One region of the Pseudarthrobacter sp. NPDC058196 genome, then DNA from elsewhere that is predicted to be linked to it. Evidence: riboswitches for the same ligand, from Rfam matches in the RefSeq annotation. Region 1 holds a riboswitch; each other region holds the start of a gene.

Region 1 (5,883 bases):
CCTGGCCGGCCTGGGCCCGGTCCTCCTCTGGCAGCACCGGCGGCAGGCCGCCGCGGCGGTCTTCTTGGCCGCAGCAGTGGCCGCGGCAGCCCTGATGGCCTGGACCTTACTGGGAACCACGTCCGCCTACGGCCCGTGGCTGCGCTGGGTGGTGCTGGCGGCAGGCCTGGCGGCCGCGGCAGGAATGGCGGTGAACAGGTTCGTCCGCCTGCGCTCCGTCCAACGGACGACGACGGCGCTCGCCATCGCGGCATCGCTCGCCGGACCGATGGCCTTCTCCCTCTCGACGGCGGCGACGGCGCACAGCGGGGCCATTGTCAGCGCCGGGCCGGCGACGTCATTCGGCGGCCCGGGCGGGTTCGGCGGAAACCGGACCGGCGGGCTCGGCGCGGGCGGCAATGCCCGGCAGTTCAGCGGCCAGGCCGGACAAGGCCAAACCGGCGCAGGGCAGGGTGCCGGCCAAGCCGGCGCAAGGCAGGGCGGCCCCGGTGCCGGCGGTGGCCGTGGCGGCGGGATGGGCGGCCTCCTGGGTGCGCCCACGCCGTCGGCCGGGCTCGTGGCCGCGCTCAAGGACGGCGCCTCAAACTACACGTGGGCCGCGGCGGTGGTCGGTTCGAACAACGCCGCAGGCTACCAACTGGCCACGGAATTGCCGGTGATGGCCGTGGGCGGCTTCAACGGCACCGACCCCTCTCCCACGCTGGAACAGTTCCAGGCGCTGGTAGCCCAAGGCAAGATCCACTACTTCATTGCCGGCGGGACCATGATGTCCGGCAGCGGTTCGGACGCCTCCACCCGGATTGCGCAATGGGTGGCGTCTACCTTCCAGTCGGAAAACATTGGCGGGACCACGGTCTACGTCCTCGCGGGATGATCGACCCCTGGGGGCCGGCCTTGCGGCAAATCGACGCGCCAGGAGTCGTGACTTCCGTTACCTAAATGTGACTAATGCGCGATCTTCCTGTACCGTCGATTGGGTGCGGTCCCCGTTCGGGCCGCATATCCCGGGTTGACGCCAAGCTCTGCCGCTTCCCGGATTCCGCTTGAGCAACGGCAGAGGCGGGGGACCCACCGTCCCGGGCAATGATTGCCCTTGGGGTTAAGCCAGCACGTGTTTTTTCCGTGCGGCCGGATGCCCTCATCCGAACCCGACAGCTAACTCCGCAGGTGTGAGAGGCGATCAATCATGTCTAAATCCATGGCAAAACCATGCCTGCAAGACAAGGCAAAACACCGGGCCAAACCCCAGCCCGCCAAAAAGACCACCGTGGGCCGCCGTGCTGCGATCCTTGCGGCATCGTGCGCGGTGCTGGTTGGCGTTGGCGCGGCAGGCCAGGCGACCACCAGCATGACCCAGGCGTCGTCCACCGGATCAAGCCCTTCCAGCTCCGCTGCTGATGCCCAAATGAGCATCGAGAAGAGCGAAATCCGCTCAAACCCGGCCGCGAACCCCGCTCCTTCCGCCATCAGCGTGGCACCGCAGGCAGCGGAGCCGGCCCCGGCACCCGCACCCGCCGCCCCCGCCGCCCCCGCCGCTGAAGCACCCGCCCCGGCGCCGGCCCCCGCACCTGCGCCTGCTCCCGCCGTCGCGGTTAACGATCCTGCGGGCGCCCAAGCCTATGCCGCCAGCCAGCTGTCCTCCTTTGGCTGGGGACCGGACCAGATGCAGTGCCTCCAGACGCTGTGGACCAAGGAATCCGATTGGACCACCACGGCCACCAACGCCAGCAGCGGCGCGTACGGCATCGTCCAGTCGCTGCCGGCGGAGAAGATGGCCAGCGCAGGCGCCGACTACCTGACCAACTACCGCACCCAGATCAACTGGGGCCTGGACTACATCAAGAAGAGCTACGCCTCGCCCTGCGGTGCGTTGAACTTCCACCTGGCACACAACTGGTACTAGGCAGCACCGGGCACCACTGCCCCAACGCACACCGCGGGCCGCATCATGATGATGCGGCCCGCGGTTTCGCGTTAACCGGCGTCCCGCACCTCGCCCTGCCCGGAGTTCCGCCAGGGGATGTACTGGACGGCCCACTTGTTGCCGTCCGGATCAGCGAAGTACAGGAAGTGGCCCCACTGCTGCACGTCCACGTCGCTGACCTCCACGCCGTTACCCTTGAGCTGGCGGTGGGCAGCCTCGATGTCGGTGACCACCAGCTGCAGGTTGGATCCGGTGCCGGGCGGAGCATCGGTGAGCCCTTCGCCGATGCAGATGGAGCAGGCGGAGCCGGGCGGCGTCAACTGCACGAACCGGATCGACTCCGACGGGCGTTCGTCGTAATCGGCGTTGAAGCCAACCTTGTTGACATAGAAATCCTTAGCACGGTCCACATCGGATACCGGGACAAAGACAAGTTCGAGTTTCCAGTCCATCCGCACAGGCTAGCGGCGGGAACCGGCTCGGAAAAGGGTGGGGCGCTACCCGGCAATTCCGTAGAGGCGGTCGCCGGCGTCGCCGAGGCCGGGAACAATGTAGGACTTCTCGTTGAGCTTCTCGTCGATGGAGGCCAGGACAATGTGCACGTTTGCGTCGCCCAGTTCCTCCTCCAGCTTGGCCAGGCCCTCCGGGGCTGCCAGCAGGCAGATGCAGGTGACGTCCGAGGCGCCGCGCTTGAAGAGGAACTTGATGGCCTCACGCAGGGTCCCGCCGGTGGCCAGCATCGGGTCCAGGACGAAGACCTGGCGGCCGGTGAGGTCCTCGGGAAGGCGCTCGGCATACGTGATGATGTCCAGGGTTTCCTCGTCCCGGGCCATGCCCAGGAAGCCCACCTCAGCGGTGGGAACCAGCTTGGTCATGCCCTCCAGCATGCCCAGGCCGGCGCGCAGGATGGGAACGACCAGCGGGGTGGGTTTGGTGAACGCGGTGCCGACCGTGGTGCTGACGGGCGTCTGGATGGTCACGGGCTCGGTGCGGACCTCCCGCGTGGCCTCATAGGCCAGGAGGGTCACCAGCTCCTCCGTCAGCTGGCGGAAGACCGGCGACGGCGTGTTTTTGTCCCGCAGGACGGTGAGCTTATGGGCGACCAAGGGGTGGTCAACAACGAGAGTGCGCATCCCCTAAAACTATCATCCGGCGCTGCCTTTGCCGGGTCCGGAGGGACCGCCGTCGTGCAGTTCTTCCGCCACGACGTCGCGCACAATGGGGCGGTCGAACGACGGCGCGGCACCCACGTGTTCCCGCCTGCGGACGATGTGGAACAGCCGGTGGGCCAAAATCACCACACCCACCCAGGTGAGCCCCAGCAACCAGCCGGCCATCACATCCGTGAGCCAGTGGTGGCCAAGGAAGACCCGGCTCAAACCCATGGCGATGATGAACACCGCACCCGCCGTGATGGCCATGACCCTGACGCGCATGGCGTTGAACTGGAGGCAGATCAGGTAGACCACCAGGCTGATCACCACAGTGGTGTTCAGGGTGTGCCCGCTGGGGAACGACGGGGAATCCTCGTACGGCGGAACGGCGTCTGCGTGGTCCGGGCGCGTGCGGCCCACCAGCTTCTTGCCGAGCGTGGTGGCGGTGATGGACACGGCTGCGGCACCGCCGACCAGGACCAGCGGACGCCAGTTGCGGCTGAGGAAAGTCAGCCATGCGGTGAGGATGCTGGCCAGGATGGGCATTCCGATGCCCCCGCCGATGTTGGTGAAGCCGGTGACGAACGCGTCGAGCCCGGGGCTGCGCAGGCTCTCGGACAGGGCCAGTGCGGGCTTGTCAAGGTTCGCCAGCCCAGCGGAGTCCACCACATTGTCGTACACCTCGGCGCCAAGCAGGGCGAGGGAGACGATGACCACACCGCCCACGAGGATGGTGAGGACCAGCGCCGCGTAGGGTTTGAACCAGGTCCCCAAGCGGTCCCGAAGCGTATCCATGGTGCCTCCCGGCATCGGTCAGTAACCTGAGTATCCCCGAAACTATCATTGAGCCATGCCGTTGCCCGAAAAGAAACACGACGCGTGGATGGGCCTCGCCCTGGCGGAAGCCCACAGAGCCCTCGCCACAGAGGACGTGCCCATCGGCGCCGTGGTCATCGGGCCCGACGGCGGGGTGCTGGGTTCCGGCCGGAACCAGCGGGAGGAGCTGGGTGACCCCACAGCCCACGCCGAGGTGGTGGCCATCAGGGAAGCTGCCGCACGGTTGCAGGAACGGGCAAGGCTCGACGGCGGCCGCGGCGACGGCTGGCGTCTCTCCGACTGCACGTTGGTGGTCACCCTGGAACCCTGCGCCATGTGCGCGGGCGCGATCGTCCTGGCCAGGATCCCACGGGTGGTGTTCGGTGCGTGGGACGAGAAAGCAGGTGCCGCAGGATCCGTGTTCGACATCCTGCGCGAACGGCGCCTCAATCATTGGGTTGAGGTGTACCCGGGCGTCCGCGAGGAAGAGTGCGCCAGGTTGCTGCGCGAGTTCTTCGCGGCGCACCGCAGCAGCCTTTAGCGCGTCCCGGCGTGCTAAAGGCTGGGAAGCCGCGGAGGGCACCTGTGCCGCGGCGGGTTCAGTCAGTCCGCGGCTGCCCGTTCCGTCAGTCCACCGCTGCCAGCACGGCCAGCAGGCCCTGGGCGGTGCTGCTCCAGCCGGGAAGATCCTGCCTGGCCTCCGTTGCGGCCGCGCGCCAGCCTTCGCGGACCCGGGCGTCCTCGAGCCACCGCCGCAGGACCGCGGCCAGCCGGCCGGGACCCTCCTGTCCCCCGACGGGCAGGGGAACCGCTGCCCCTGGAAGTCTTGGTCCGCCGTCGGACGTTTCCAGTCCGGCGAGGGTGAGCGCCTCCACCGCGCCCGTGCCTGCCCTGACCAGCGCGGGGATGCCGTGGGCCAGGCTCTCGGTGACGGCCATCCCGAACGCTTCCGACCGTGACACCAGCAACGTCAGGTCCGTCCGGGCCCACTGCGCTTCCAACGGGTCGCCGGTGAGCTCGCCGGTCAGCCGCACCCGCTCCCGCAGACCGCTCTTGGTGACCGCAGCCTGGACTTCCCGCGCGTACACCGGGTCCGCCTGGTCCGACCCCACGAACGACGCAGTCCAGTCAAGATCCCGGATCCGGCCCAGGGCCTCGACCGTGAGCAACTGGTCCTTGTTGGGCAAGAGCGCCGCGACGACGGCCAGGTGCGGCGGCGTGGAACCGGACGCCAAGGGTGCCGGCTCCACGCCGGGGAGGACAACCCGTGCTTGCGGGAGCCCCCGTTTGCGGACCTCGTTTGCTGCCGACGTGCTGGTGCATATGACCCCCGTTGCGGCACGCAGGGCCCTGGCTTCGCGCTCAAGGGCCCGGCTGCCGGCATCTTCCGGCACGGGCATATGCACCAGGACCCATGTTTGGCGGCCGGCCTTCGCAGCGAATTCCAGTTCGTCCGGAGCGCCCACGGCCACCAGCCCATCCACGACCGCCAAAGGTTGCCCGGGAAGTGTCTCCGGGTCCCACGCCCCGAGGAGGGCGCCCAGCCGGCGTCGTTCGTGTGCCCCGGCATCCGGCCAGCTGCCCTCCACGTCAATAACCTCCACCACTGCTCCCAACGCTTTGAGGCCGGCGACCAGGCGCGCGTTGTAGACGTTGCCGCCCGAGCTGTGGCGGATATTGCCCGGGACGAGCAGCCGGAGGGGGCGCATAGTCAGTCGGACAGGTCCAGGGCGTAGGTGGCCCAGGCGTCCGGATTTTCCCGGAGGGTGACGTCAATTCCGGCAAGTCCGGGGCCGTCTGCCGTGTCCTTGATCCTGGCGGCCACCGTCTGCGCGATGTACTCGGCGAGTGCCTCCGTGGTGGTGAGCTTGCCCTCGAAATCCGGGTGCTCGTCCAGGTTTCGGTAGTTCAGGTCGCCCAGCACTTCCTCGATGATGGTCCCGGCGGCTCCAATGTCCAGGACGATCGCGTCCGTGTTCAGGGCACGAC
Region 2 (5,883 bases), on a different contig from region 1:
GCAAGCCTGACGCGTTCCTGGCAGCCGCTGTTGATGCTGCACGGGCCGCGGTTGAGGGCATCACGCCCGCCGCCACCATCGGGCCGCACCTTGGTGCCAAGAGCGAGGGCGACCGGCTCGTCACGCACTTGTTCGAGTCCCGGCTGGCCGGCTACGGCGGCTGGCAGTGGTACGCGGTGCTGACCCGTAACTCCCGCTCCAAGGTGGTTACCGTCGATGAGCTGGGCCTGCTGCCGTCCGAAGAATCGATCCTGGCCCCGGAGTGGGTGCCGTGGGCCGAACGCGTGCGCCCCGAGGACGAGCAGCCGGAACCTGGACAAGCCCGGCAGGACGAGCCGGCCCCAGCGGAGCAGGGGTCCGGGGATGAAGAGCCGGCCGACGACGGCGCGGAGCCTGAAGACTAGGCAAGCACTTCCTCCCACACACTAAAGGCGCCGCCCGGGTTCTGAACTGCTCATTACCCCAGGCGGCGCCTTTAGTGTGTGGTGGGACTACTTGCGGAGCTCGCCCACCACGTAGTCGATGCTGGACAGCAGCGCCGAGACGTCGCTGGGCTCGATGGCCACGAAGGTGGCGATGCGCAGCTGGTTGCGGCCCAGCTTCCGGTAGGGCTCGGTGTCCACGATGCCGTTGGCGCGCAGGACCTTAGCCACCGTTGCCGCGTCCACCGACTCGTCAAAGTCGATGGTGGCGATGACGTTGGAGCGCTCCTCCGGGTTGGCCACGAACGGGGTGGCGAACTCGGAGGCCTCAGCCCAGCTGTAGATGCGTCCGGCGGAGTCGGCGGTGCGTGCGGCGGCGAAATCCAGCCCGCCGTTGGCGTTCAGCCACTGGACCTGCGCGTCAAGGGTTACCAGGGTGGACAGCGACGGGGTGTTGTACGTCTGGTTCAGCCGCGAATTTTCGATCGCCGTCTGGAGGTCCAGGAAGTCCGGGATCCAGCGGCCGCTTGCCTTGATGCCGGCAGCGCGCTCCAGTGCGGCGGGCGAGAACAGGCCGAGCCAGAGGCCGCCGTCGGAGGCGAAATTCTTCTGCGGGGCGAAGTAGTAGACGTCGCTTTCGGCAACGTCCACGTCCAGGCCGCCGGCAGCGGAGGTCGCGTCCACCAGGACCAGTGCGCCCTGGTCCGCTCCCGGCACCCGCTTGACCGGGGCCGCGACACCCGTGGAGGTCTCATTCTGCGGCCAGGCATAGACGTCCACGCCGGCTTCAGCCTGCGCTGCGGGGCGCGTGCCCGGCTCGGACTTGATGATCGAGGAAGCTTCCAGGAACGGCGCTTTGTTGGTGGCGGCGGCAAACTTGGAGCCGAACTCGCCGAAGGACAGGTGCTGGGCCTTCTTCGACACGAGACCGAAGCTGGCGATGTCCCAGAACGCCGTGGAGCCGCCAACGCCGAGGACTACTTCGTAGCCCTCGGGAGCCCGGAAGAACTGGCTGAGTCCTTCGCGGACGGAGCCCACCAGGTTCTTGACGGGGGCCTGCCGGTGGGATGTGCCGAGGATGGTCTTCGATGCGGCGGACAGGGCATCAATCTGTTCCGGCCGGACCTTTGAGGGGCCGGCCCCGAACCGCCCGTCCTGGGGCAGGAGGTTGGCGGGAATCGTGATGCTGGTGTCGCTCACAGGTGCTCCATTCGGCGGGGACGAAAGCTGTGGTCCGGGTGGGGGTGGCCGGGAGCCGGCCATGGCTGCAGTGCAAACCTCCCCCAATTCTGCCTGAAGCCCACGGGGTGGCGGGAGCGGGCTGCGCCAATGTCCAGCCAATGAGACGCCATATACGACGCCTCCTATTCGGACTAGATCAAAATAGGCTAAACTTTCCCCGGACTACGTCGCGGGAAGAGGCGATACGGTGGGACAACGCAAGGTACTGCGCTCGAGGAGCTGAGCTGGATGACGGATCTGATCGACACTACGGAGATGTACCTCAGGACCATCCTGGAGCTTGAGGAAGAGAACATCATTGCCCTCCGGGCCCGTATCGCCGAACGCCTGCGCCACTCGGGGCCCACCGTTTCCCAGACCATCGGCCGGATGGAGCGCGACGGCCTGGTCGTCGTCTCCGGTGACAGGCACCTGGAACTGACCGACACGGGCCGCAAGCGGGCCACCGAGGTTATGCGGAAGCACCGGTTGGCCGAGCGGCTGCTGGCCGACGTGATCGGACTGGACTGGGCCTACGTCCATGACGAGGCCTGCCGCTGGGAACACGTCATGAGCGAGCGGGTGGAGCGGCGCATCTACGAGATGCTGGACCACCCCACGGAGTCGCCCTACGGCAACCCCATCCCCGGCCTGGCCGCTTTGGGCGGGCAGCCCGGACTCGGCTTCGGCGACGGCGCCATCAGCCTGGTGGAGGCCATGAAAGCCTATGGGCCCGCGTCCGCAGTGACCATCAGCCGGCTGGCGGAACCGATCCAGGTGGAGCCGGAACTGCTGACCCAGCTCGACGAAGGCGGGATCCGGCCCGGCGCGGCAGTGTCACTGGAACGCGTGGGTGACTACATCTCGGTACGGGTGGCAGGAATCGACGGCGCCCTGGAGCTTCCGCCCGAGGTGGCCGCGCACGTTTTCGTCGCCGTGAACCAGGCCTGACGCCGACCTCCTATACCCCACCCGAGGGGTCCCACACAAAGATAACGGAATTGTTACCTAGGGTCTTAAGCCCCTATAGTGGAACCCAGCGTTGATACTTAAGCGTTACCTGATCCGGAGCCGAGCTCTGCCAGCGGGCCAGGTGTACGAGTCGTTACTGGCAGAGGCGGGGGAACCACAACTGGCAGCGGGGGACTGCCTTGGGGTGAAGTCCGTCAGCAGCAAGCCTCTCCAGTGAAGGATTCTTCCGGGAATACCCCTGTGCAGAAGTTTGCCCATGACGGGCCGGGTCTGTGATCTCTCTGACCCGAATCCGACAGCTAACTCCGCAGGCTATTCCAGAGAGGAACCCTTCTTGACCATGCAGACCTCCCGGGGCCGCCGCCGCGCGGCCGGCCCCCCTGAGGCACCCCGGGTTGTCGAACCCGCCGCTGCGGAGCGCCCCCGCGACCCCCAGCGGGATGCACGCCGCCGCCGAGGTCCGTTCCGGCAAATCACCGACTTTGCTGCGGCCAGCGGCATCGGCCAGAAGGCCGGTATCGCCCTGGCCGCCACCGGCCTGGTGCTGACGGTGACCATGCCCGCCACCGGCCCCGTCATGGCGACGGATGCCGCCGGCACCGCACCCCAGGCTGCCTCCGCAGTCAGCCCCCAGCCCCAGATTTCAGCCGATGTGGGCGCCCAGATCGACTTCAGCCGCTCGGCCGTCGTCACGCAGGCGGACCCCGACGGAAAGCTGAAGCAGCTTCTGAGCGCCCAGTCGGCAGGATCGGTCACCCGGGCCGCTTCTGCCGGAACCCTGGCCGCCCCGCTGGCATCCCTTGTGACCGCGTCGCCCTTCGGCTACCGGGTCAGCCCCATTACCGGGGGCACGGGAGACTTCCACCGCGGACAGGACTTCGTGGCTCAGTGCGGGACGTCCGTCCTGGCTGCCGCAACAGGAACCGTGACCTTCGCCGGCTGGCACCAGTTCGGCGGCGGAAACCGGGTGGTGATCGACCACGGCAACGGCCTGGAGACCACGTACAACCACCTCTCGTCCTTCAACGTCAAGGTGGGACAAACGGTCTCCCGCGGCGAGGTCGTGGCGCTGAGCGGAACCACCGGCGCGTCCACCGGCTGCCACCTGCACTTCGAAGTGCAGGTCAATGGCGAAGTGGTCGATCCGATGGGCTGGCTGTAACCGTATGATTGCGCACTCTCAGATCGCAGTGACTCGCCGTGACCTGAATGTGACATTGAAGCAAAACTGCTGTACCGTCTAACTCGCGTCAACTTTTCCGAAGTTGACGCTCTTGAGTGGATTGCCTAACTCTGCCACCGCTCAAGGTCCGTTCGCATTTCATCGTCTGGCAGGGGCGGGGGAACCAATTTTGGCCTTCTGCATTCCGGAAGGCCTTGGGGTTAAGTCACGAGCTTCCCAGGAAGCAAAGTGGCCGGGTGACTCCCATCCGAATCCGACAGCTCACCTCGCAGGCATTGGGAGAGGCTACCTTCGTGTCTTCACGCCATAATTCTGCGCGCCACCGTGCGCAAACGGTTCGCGCCAACCCCTTGGACGCCGTGTCCAAAGCCGTGAGCGCCAATGCCGGGACCGTGGGCCGCCAGGCTGCCGTTGTGGCAGCGGCTTCAGGCCTCATCCTGAGCATGGGCCTGCCGGCCACCGCAGCTGACACCACCGCCGGCATCTCGGCCTCCACGGAGTCCGGTTCGGCGCAGACCGCCCTTGCTGTCACCGCGGCCCCCACGGCCACCGTTTCCTTCGAGCGTCCGGCGGTCAAGACCACCGCCGCCCCGAAGGTGGAAACGGTGCGTACCCAGTCCACCGCGGCCGCGGACCGCACCGCCACTGCCGCCGGCCAGGAGGCGTCCAAAGCCGGACAGGCAGTAGAGGCCGTTTCCTCCGCAGCCACCTCGGGCATCGCCGCTATCGCCTACACCGGCATCGGCCACCCCTACGTCTGGGGCGGCACCACCCCCAACGGCTGGGACTGCTCCGGGTTCGTCCAGTGGGTCTACGCCCAGGCCGGAATCAGCATCCCCCGCACGAACGCGTGGAGCATCATGACGCCCACCTCCACCCCCCAGCCGGGTGACCTCGTGGTCCAGAACGGTGGCGCACACGTCGGCATCTACGTCGGCAACGGCATGATGATCAGCGCGCTCAACCCGTCGCAGGGCACCATGCTCCACTCGCCCGCAGCCACCGGTACTTCCACGTACTACCACCTGAACAAGTAGTTCTTGGGCTCCACGCTCCAAGGGCTATTTCTTTGCCCAAAGCTTTTTCGCTAGAAACCACATCCCCGTTCGGGACGCGCCGGCGTACCCCCAAGATGCCGGCGCATCCAACCCCCTCGGACAGGCCACCGCGGTCCAGAGGAAAACGAAAGAGAGAACCGATGACGACTCGTGCTACCGCACGGCACCGCGCCGAGGTCACCAAAACCAACTCGATCGCAATCATTGCCAAGGCTGTCAGTGACAACGCCGGCGGCATGGGCCGCCAGGCTGCAGTAATCGCTGCAGCTTCCGGCCTGGTCCTGACCAGCGGCATCGCCGCCAACGCTGCCGACACCAACGTCAAGCGCGACTCCGCTCCGGCATCCGCCATGGAAGTTGAATCCGCAGTCGACGCTCCGATCTCAGCGGCTTCCACCATTGCCATCAGCTTCGAGAAGCCCGCCGTTACCACCACCCCGGCTCCGGCGCCCGAGCCCGAGGTTGCGGTGCAGGAAGCTGCTCCGGCTCCCGTTGCCCAGGCCGTCGCCGCTCCCAAGGTCACCGCCAAGGTTGCAACTGCCGCGGCCACTGCTGCTCCCGCCGCCCAGGTTTCCGCCAGCGGAAAGGGTGCTGCCATCCTCTCCGCTGCCTACGCTCAGCTCGGCGTGCACCAGGACTGCACCATGCTGGTGACCAACGCACTGGCTGCGGTCGGCATCCACTTCCACGACTGGCCCGCCGGTTACCTGTCATTGGGTGACACCGTGCCTGCATCCCAGGCCCAGCCCGGCGACCTGATCTACTACGCCGACGGTGGTGGAGGAATGGCCCACATCGCCGTCTACGCCGGAAACGGCATGGCAGTCCACGGCGGCTTCAACGGCAACGACACCGTTGTGTTCAGCGCCAACGTCGGCTCCGGACCGGTCTTCATCCACGTCCGGTAACCACCACCGCCGCCACACCCGGCGACGCCGGAGATTTGCCCGGAAAGACCCCTGCCACTGCGGCGGGGGTCTTTCCCGCTTAAATCCCGCCATTTGCTGCATCCAGCTCCCCGGCACTG
Region 3 (5,883 bases), on a different contig from region 1:
GGCCATCCTCAAAGACGGCCCGGTGGACTACACCCTGTTCTTCCGGAACCTCGGCAGGGCGGCCCGCGGCGATCTGCGCCCCGTGCGCGGGATGGTGATGGATTTGTCCGGCTTCGACGCCTGGTCGGAGCGGTGGCTGGCACTGCAACCCGACGCAGGGCTGATGGAGAGCGTCAACCCGGCGTACATTCCCCGGAACCACCTGGTGGAGGAAGCCCTCGCCGCCGGCACGGAAGGGGACATGGCCCCATTGCACCGCCTGCTTCAAGCCGTCACCGATCCTTTCACCGAGCGGGCCGGACTGGAACGCTATATGGAAGGCGCCCCGGCGGACTTCGGCACCTACAGGACCTTCTGCGGGACCTGATCCGCCACGGAACGAGTGCCGCCGCAGAACGACAGGAGGGTGGCAACCGGAGACCCGGTTGCCACCCTCCTGTCGGAAGCAGGCTTTGCTGCGCGAAGGCTAGGCCACGCGGACCACGGAGTAGCCGCTGAGCCAGCTGATGGAGTGCACCTGCGTGGTGTAGCCGTTGACGCCGCCACTCACGACCTGGCCGTTGCCGGCGTAAACGCCTACGTGGCCCGAAGTGATGATCAGGTCGCCAGGTGCCGGGCTCCCGACCACGCTGCCGTACTGGAAGAACTGCGTCGGAGCCAGATCGCCGACGCTCTTGCCGACGGAGCGGAGGGCCTTTTCGACCATGGCGGTGCAGTCCTGGCTCACGCCGATCTGGCTGTAGGCCGAGGCCAGGATGGCAGCGCCGGTGCCGGTCCCGGTGGTGGAAGCCACCGGTGTGGCGGATGCGTAGGACATGTTCATGCCGGTGTTCGCCGGTGCGGTGGCGGCTGCCGCCTGGACGGGGGCCGCTGCCGGCGCCGGGGCAGGTGCTGCCACGTAGCCTGCGCCGGGGATCTGGATCTGGTCGCCGGGGTAGATGATGGACGACAATCCCAGGCCGTTTGCGGCCAGGACGTCATTGAGGCTGACTCCGTACGCGGCCGAAATCGCGCCGAGGGTGTCCCCGGAAACGACCGTGTGGACGGTTGCTGCCGCGGCTGCCGGAGCAGTTGCAGGAGCTGCGGCGGCCTGGACGCTGGCCTGCTCAGTGGTGTCCGCGCCAGTCACGCCCGCGTGGGCCGGGGCGCCAACGCCGAAGGCAATGCCGGACGCGGCGGCAACAGCGAGGGCCGGACGGCCAAACGAACGGGCCTGTGACTTGGCCGTCACGGCCAGCCCCTCGAGCGCAATGGAGCGGGCCGGGGTCGCGCGGTGGCGGGCAGTGGTGAGATTTTTTGACACGGTAGATCGCCTCTCCCATGCCTGCGGGGTGAGCTGTCGGGTTCGGGTTGGAGATACCCGGCCGGACACCTCTCCGCGGTGGGCGGAGGAGCTGTCCGACTTAACCCCAAGACCTCAGAGGCCGTGGAAACTTGGTTCCCCCGTCCCTGCCAGCATGAATGCGATTGAATCCCGGTATCAGCGGCAGGGCTCGGCAAACTGATGGGAATGTCCCGTTTGGGGAGGGACACCAGAAGACCATAACCCGCCGACACTCCAATTGTCACGTTTCGGTAACATACGAGCTTTCCCTCTCGTATTCAACCAACGATTGGATGTGTCCGTTCCGTCCGCGCCGGACTGCGGTCGGACCGGGGCAGCCCCATTCGGTCACAAAGCGGGCACGGCCGCCTTTCCGCACCGGTGTGTCGCAGGTATGCTTCGGGACTATGCCCCTGTTCGTGACTACGCCCAAGTCCCCGCTGTTGGCGGGATTGCTCGCCATCGCAGTGGCAGCGGCTACGGTTTTGCCTGCTTCTGCGGACGAGCCTCCACCGCCCGGCGGATATCCGTCCTGGGCTGATGTGCAGCAGGCGCAGTCTTCCGAGGCGGCGAAAGCGGCGGAGATCACCACCATCAACGGGCTGCTGAGCGGCCTCCAGACCCAATCGGAAGCCGCCGGTGATACTGCGGTCCGGGCAGCGGCTGACTACGCCGCAGCAGATGCCGAGCTGCAATCGGCATCGACGAGGCTGGACGCATTGTCCGCCCAGGCCGCCCGCGCCAACGACGAACTGGCCCGGCATCGCAAGGAAATCGGCGCCCTTGCCGTCCAGTCGTACAAGACGGGCGGGACCAATGCCGGGTTCTTCGTTGCCCTTGATGCCCTGGAGAAGAACAGCGTCCAGGGGCTCAACCTCGTCCAGCTGGTGGGCGACAAGACTGCGGCCTTGGTGGACAAAGCTGCTGCCGCCGGAAAAGTTGCCGCGTCACTGGCAGAACAGGAAAAAGCGGCCCGCGATGAGCGCGAACGCTTGTCCCGGGAAGCAAAAGCCAAACTGGATGCAGCCCGCTCCGCCCAGGACGCACTCGCCCGGCAGGTCAGTGACGAACAGCAGCACAGCACCGAGTTGACCGCCCAGCTGGCCTCGCTGAAGGGAACGACGGCGGCACTCGAGGGAGAGTACCGCCAGGGCCAGGCGGCGCTGGCCGCCTATGAAGCGGCCCAGGAGGCCAAGCGGGCCGCTGCGGCGGAGCAGGCCCGCCAGCAGGCCGAAGCCGCGGCGCAGGCCGCCGCAGCCGCAGCGCGGCAGCCCAAACCCGCGCCCGCCGCTCCGGCCGGCAACGCAGCGAACCCGGCCCCGCCGGCCGACCCGATCCCCGGAAATCCGCCGCAGCCTGCCGTGCCCAGCCCGCCGCCCGTCGTCGTTCCTTCCGTCCCCGGCGGTGCCGTCAACGATCCGGCCGGCGCCAAGGCCTATGCCTCCGGACGCCTGGGCGCCTTCGGCTGGGGCCCCGACCAGTTCCAATGCCTGTCCCAGCTGTGGACCAAGGAATCCGGCTGGCTGACCACCGCCACGAACGCCTCCTCCGGGGCCTATGGCATAGCCCAGGCCCTGCCGCCGGGCAAGTACGCCAGCGCCGGAAGCGACTGGCTGACCAGCTACCGGACGCAAATCGACTGGGGGCTTGGCTACATCCGCGACCGCTACGGGTCCCCCTGCGGCGCCTGGAGCCATTCTGTCGCCCTGAACTGGTACTGACTGACGCGCTAGGCTTTCGGCATGCCAGATTTCGAACGGTTCAGGGTGCTGCTCGAAGAGGAACGGGCCCGGCGGCTGGCACTGTTGCCGGCGCTGCGGGCCGATATCGACGCGGCCAACTCGGCCCGGCAGGACTCCAACGTCGATGACGAACACGATCCCGAGGGCGCCACGATCGCCTTCGAACTGTCGCAGGCGTCGGCATTGTTGAGGCAGAGTTCAGCCGGCTTGGACCAGGTGGAGGCAGCCCTGGCCCGGCTGGCCAACGGCACCTATGGAACCTGCGTGGTCTGCGGCGAGCCCATCGCGGACGGCAGGCTCGAGGCGCGGCCCTGGACCCCCTTCTGTATCCTTCATGCGTCTGCGGGACGGGGGCGGTGACCGAGGTGTCCGACGTCGCGGCTGCTGCTGAATTCATCGACCGGACCCTCCGGAACGAGGGAGCCTGGTACCGGGCCGACGAGGTGGGCTACCGGCTGGGCGGAGCCATGGCCTCCTACGGGTCTTCGATCGGCGCAGTCCGCGGCACCGTCCGGGACGCCCTCCGGAAGTTCAAGGACATGGGCCACGACACCACGGTCATGCTGGCCTCCGCCCTGTGGGGCCAGCCGAAACCCGGCTCCTGGCCGGTCTTCGAACGCCGCCTCGCCGCCGTCGTCCTCCTGCAAACAAAGGTGCAGCTGCTGCGGCATTCGGACCTGACCCGGTTGGAGGGCTTCCTGCGCTCGGCCCAGGCGGCCGACCTGGCCGCGCCGCTGGTCTCCGACGTCCTCGTGCCCCTGCTGGCCGGCCTGGGCGACCGCGACCGCCAGCGGGCCGCCGCCGTCCTGGCGCGGTGGCGCGAAGACCCGGAACCCCGGCTCCAAGCGGCAGCAGGCCTCCTGGAACAAGAGTTGACGCAGTGACCCGCAACCCACAGAGGAGACCCCATGAGTGAGCCGGTTGACCTGGAACGATTCGTCGCCGCCCAAGACAGTGGGGGCACCTACGGGCACGCGCTGGGCGAACTGCAACTCGGCAACAAGACCGGCCATTGGATGTGGTTCATTTTTCCCCAGGTTGCCGGGCTGGGGCAGAGCGCCACATCACGCACCTACGCCATCTCGTCCCTGGCGGAGGCCCGCGCCTACCTGGACCACCCCGTCCTGGGCCCGCGCCTTCTTGAGTGCGCCCTGGCTTTGACTACCCATGCCGGCCGTTCGGCGGCGGACATCCTTGGCGGAATCGATGCGCAAAAGCTCCGCTCGTCCATGACGCTGTTTCTCCGGGCCGCGCCCGGGGAAACAGTGTTCAAGACGGTCCTGGCCCAATATTTCGACGGCGAGCCCGACCCCGCCACCGATGAACTGCTGGCCGGCCAGGACGCCGCGGACTAGCACGGCACCCAAACCGGGCGGGTCCGGCCGGGATGCTAGGGCGTGGGGCTGCCGCCGTTGACGTTCAGCGTCTCGCCCACCACGTAACTGGACTCCGATGAGGCCAGGAAGACGTAGGCGGGGGCCAGTTCAGCGGGCTGGCCGGCGCGGCCCAGGGGAGTGGAGCGGCCGAACTCGGGCAACGCCTCCTTGGGCTGGCCGCTGCTGACCTGCAGCGGAGTCCAGATGGGCCCGGGCGCCACTGCGTTCACGCGGATACCCTTCGGCGCAAGCTGTTGCGCCAGGCCCTTGGTGAAGTTGTTGATGCTGGCCTTGGTGGTGGCGTAGTCCACCAGGGTTGGCGACGGGTTGTAGGCCTGGATGGACGTGGTGTTGATGATCGTGGAGCCTGCCGGCATGTGCGGCACGGCAGCCTTCGTGACCCAGAACATGGCGTACACGTTGGTCTTGAGCGTGTGGTCGAACTGCTCGTCCGAAATGTCCTGCAGATCTTCCTGGGCAACCTGCTTTCCGGCGTTGTTGACCAGGAGGTCCACCCCGCCCAGGACTGCCACGGCAGTATCCACCAGTTCGCGGCACGCAGCGGAGTCCTTGAGGTCGCCCGGCACCTTGACCGCCTTCCGGCCCGCGGCCTCAATAATCCCGGCGATGCGCGCGGCGTCTTCCTCTTCCTCCGGCAGGTAGGAAAGGACGACGTCGGCGCCCTCCCTGGCAAAGGCGATGGCCGTCGCGGCGCCAATCCCCGAGTCCGCGCCGGTAACGATGGCCCGGCGGCCTTCCAGCCGGCCGGTGCCGCGGTAGGTTTCCTCACCCAGGTCCGCTTTGGGCTCCAGGTCGGCGTCGAGGCCCGGTTCGGGCTGGTGCTGCTTGGGCGGGGAGATTTTTTCGTAGGCGGTCACGGGATTGCGGAAGGTGTACTGGTCAGTCATGGGGTCCTCCTGTTCGGGCGGGACGCGGGCTCTCGGCAGCCCGGGATATGAAGCAACCGGCAATTGCGGAATGGTCTGCCAACAAAAACTAAGCTTGCTTATTGTTCCAGCCTAGGCAATTCCGGCCCACGTGCCAAGCGGCTGAACGCAGGACGTCCACCAGCCTGGCCCCGGCAAGGCCGCCGGCGTCGAATATCGCTTCGTCCAGCAGGGCTGCCTCCACCCAGCCGCCGGGATTCAATGGCATATCGGAAATCCTGCCGTGCGGCCCTGTTCCGGCGCGGCCGCGAGTCGTACCCTTGGGCCGTGGAGGTGATTGCCATGGAGGCAGCCCAAGGCGACCGGATCGTGGTGCGCGGCAGGAATGTGGGGTCCACCGACCGGCACGGGGTGATCCTGGAGGTGCGCGGCCCGGGCGGCGGGCCGCCCTACTTGGTCCGGTTCGACGACGGCCACGAAACGGTCATGTATCCCGGCGGTGATTTCGCCGTCGACCATGGGCAGGGCACCTGACGTCCCGCCCCTTCACCTGA

Evidence for each region. A riboswitch is a leader RNA that binds a small molecule or an ion and turns the genes downstream of it on or off. The one in region 1 is predicted to bind cyclic di-AMP.
Region 2: linked by a shared signal. The riboswitch ahead of ACFVVC_RS15290 (M23 family metallopeptidase) and the one ahead of ACFVVC_RS20625 (hypothetical protein) in region 1 are both predicted to bind cyclic di-AMP.
Region 3: linked by a shared signal. The riboswitch ahead of ACFVVC_RS00695 (LysM peptidoglycan-binding domain-containing protein) and the one ahead of ACFVVC_RS20625 (hypothetical protein) in region 1 are both predicted to bind cyclic di-AMP.

What each region holds. Positions count from the first base shown of each region.
Region 1 covers NZ_JBHVVN010000018.1:9,463-15,345, reverse strand. The annotation lists gene ACFVVC_RS20630 (glycosyltransferase family 39 protein) at 1-874, shown strand, start outside; cyclic di-AMP (ydaO/yuaA leader) riboswitch at 1,021-1,183, shown strand; gene ACFVVC_RS20625 (hypothetical protein) at 1,187-1,903, shown strand; gene ACFVVC_RS20620 (glyoxalase superfamily protein) at 1,975-2,376, opposite strand; gene upp (uracil phosphoribosyltransferase) at 2,422-3,057, opposite strand; gene ACFVVC_RS20610 (phosphatase PAP2 family protein) at 3,070-3,873, opposite strand; gene ACFVVC_RS20605 (nucleoside deaminase) at 3,929-4,435, shown strand; gene ACFVVC_RS20600 (glycosyltransferase family 4 protein) at 4,521-5,603, opposite strand; gene ACFVVC_RS20595 (6-pyruvoyl tetrahydropterin synthase family protein) at 5,606-5,883, opposite strand, start outside.
Region 2 covers NZ_JBHVVN010000010.1:60,057-65,939, forward strand. The annotation lists gene ACFVVC_RS15275 (DUF3027 domain-containing protein) at 1-404, shown strand, start outside; gene serC (phosphoserine transaminase) at 492-1,622, opposite strand; gene ACFVVC_RS15285 (metal-dependent transcriptional regulator) at 1,893-2,594, shown strand; cyclic di-AMP (ydaO/yuaA leader) riboswitch at 2,703-2,945, shown strand; gene ACFVVC_RS15290 (M23 family metallopeptidase) at 2,956-3,777, shown strand; cyclic di-AMP (ydaO/yuaA leader) riboswitch at 3,890-4,087, shown strand; gene ACFVVC_RS15295 (C40 family peptidase) at 4,158-4,835, shown strand; gene ACFVVC_RS15300 (NlpC/P60 family protein) at 4,997-5,764, shown strand.
Region 3 covers NZ_JBHVVN010000001.1:144,965-150,847, forward strand. The annotation lists gene ACFVVC_RS00690 (YdiU family protein) at 1-367, shown strand, start outside; gene ACFVVC_RS00695 (LysM peptidoglycan-binding domain-containing protein) at 467-1,303, opposite strand; cyclic di-AMP (ydaO/yuaA leader) riboswitch at 1,307-1,496, opposite strand; gene ACFVVC_RS00700 (coiled-coil domain-containing protein) at 1,744-3,045, shown strand; gene ACFVVC_RS00705 (TraR/DksA family transcriptional regulator) at 3,067-3,426, shown strand; gene ACFVVC_RS00710 (DNA alkylation repair protein) at 3,423-3,950, shown strand; gene ACFVVC_RS00715 (DUF1810 domain-containing protein) at 3,975-4,421, shown strand; gene ACFVVC_RS00720 (glucose 1-dehydrogenase) at 4,457-5,350, opposite strand; gene ACFVVC_RS00725 (hypothetical protein) at 5,439-5,597, opposite strand; gene ACFVVC_RS00730 (DUF1918 domain-containing protein) at 5,672-5,863, shown strand.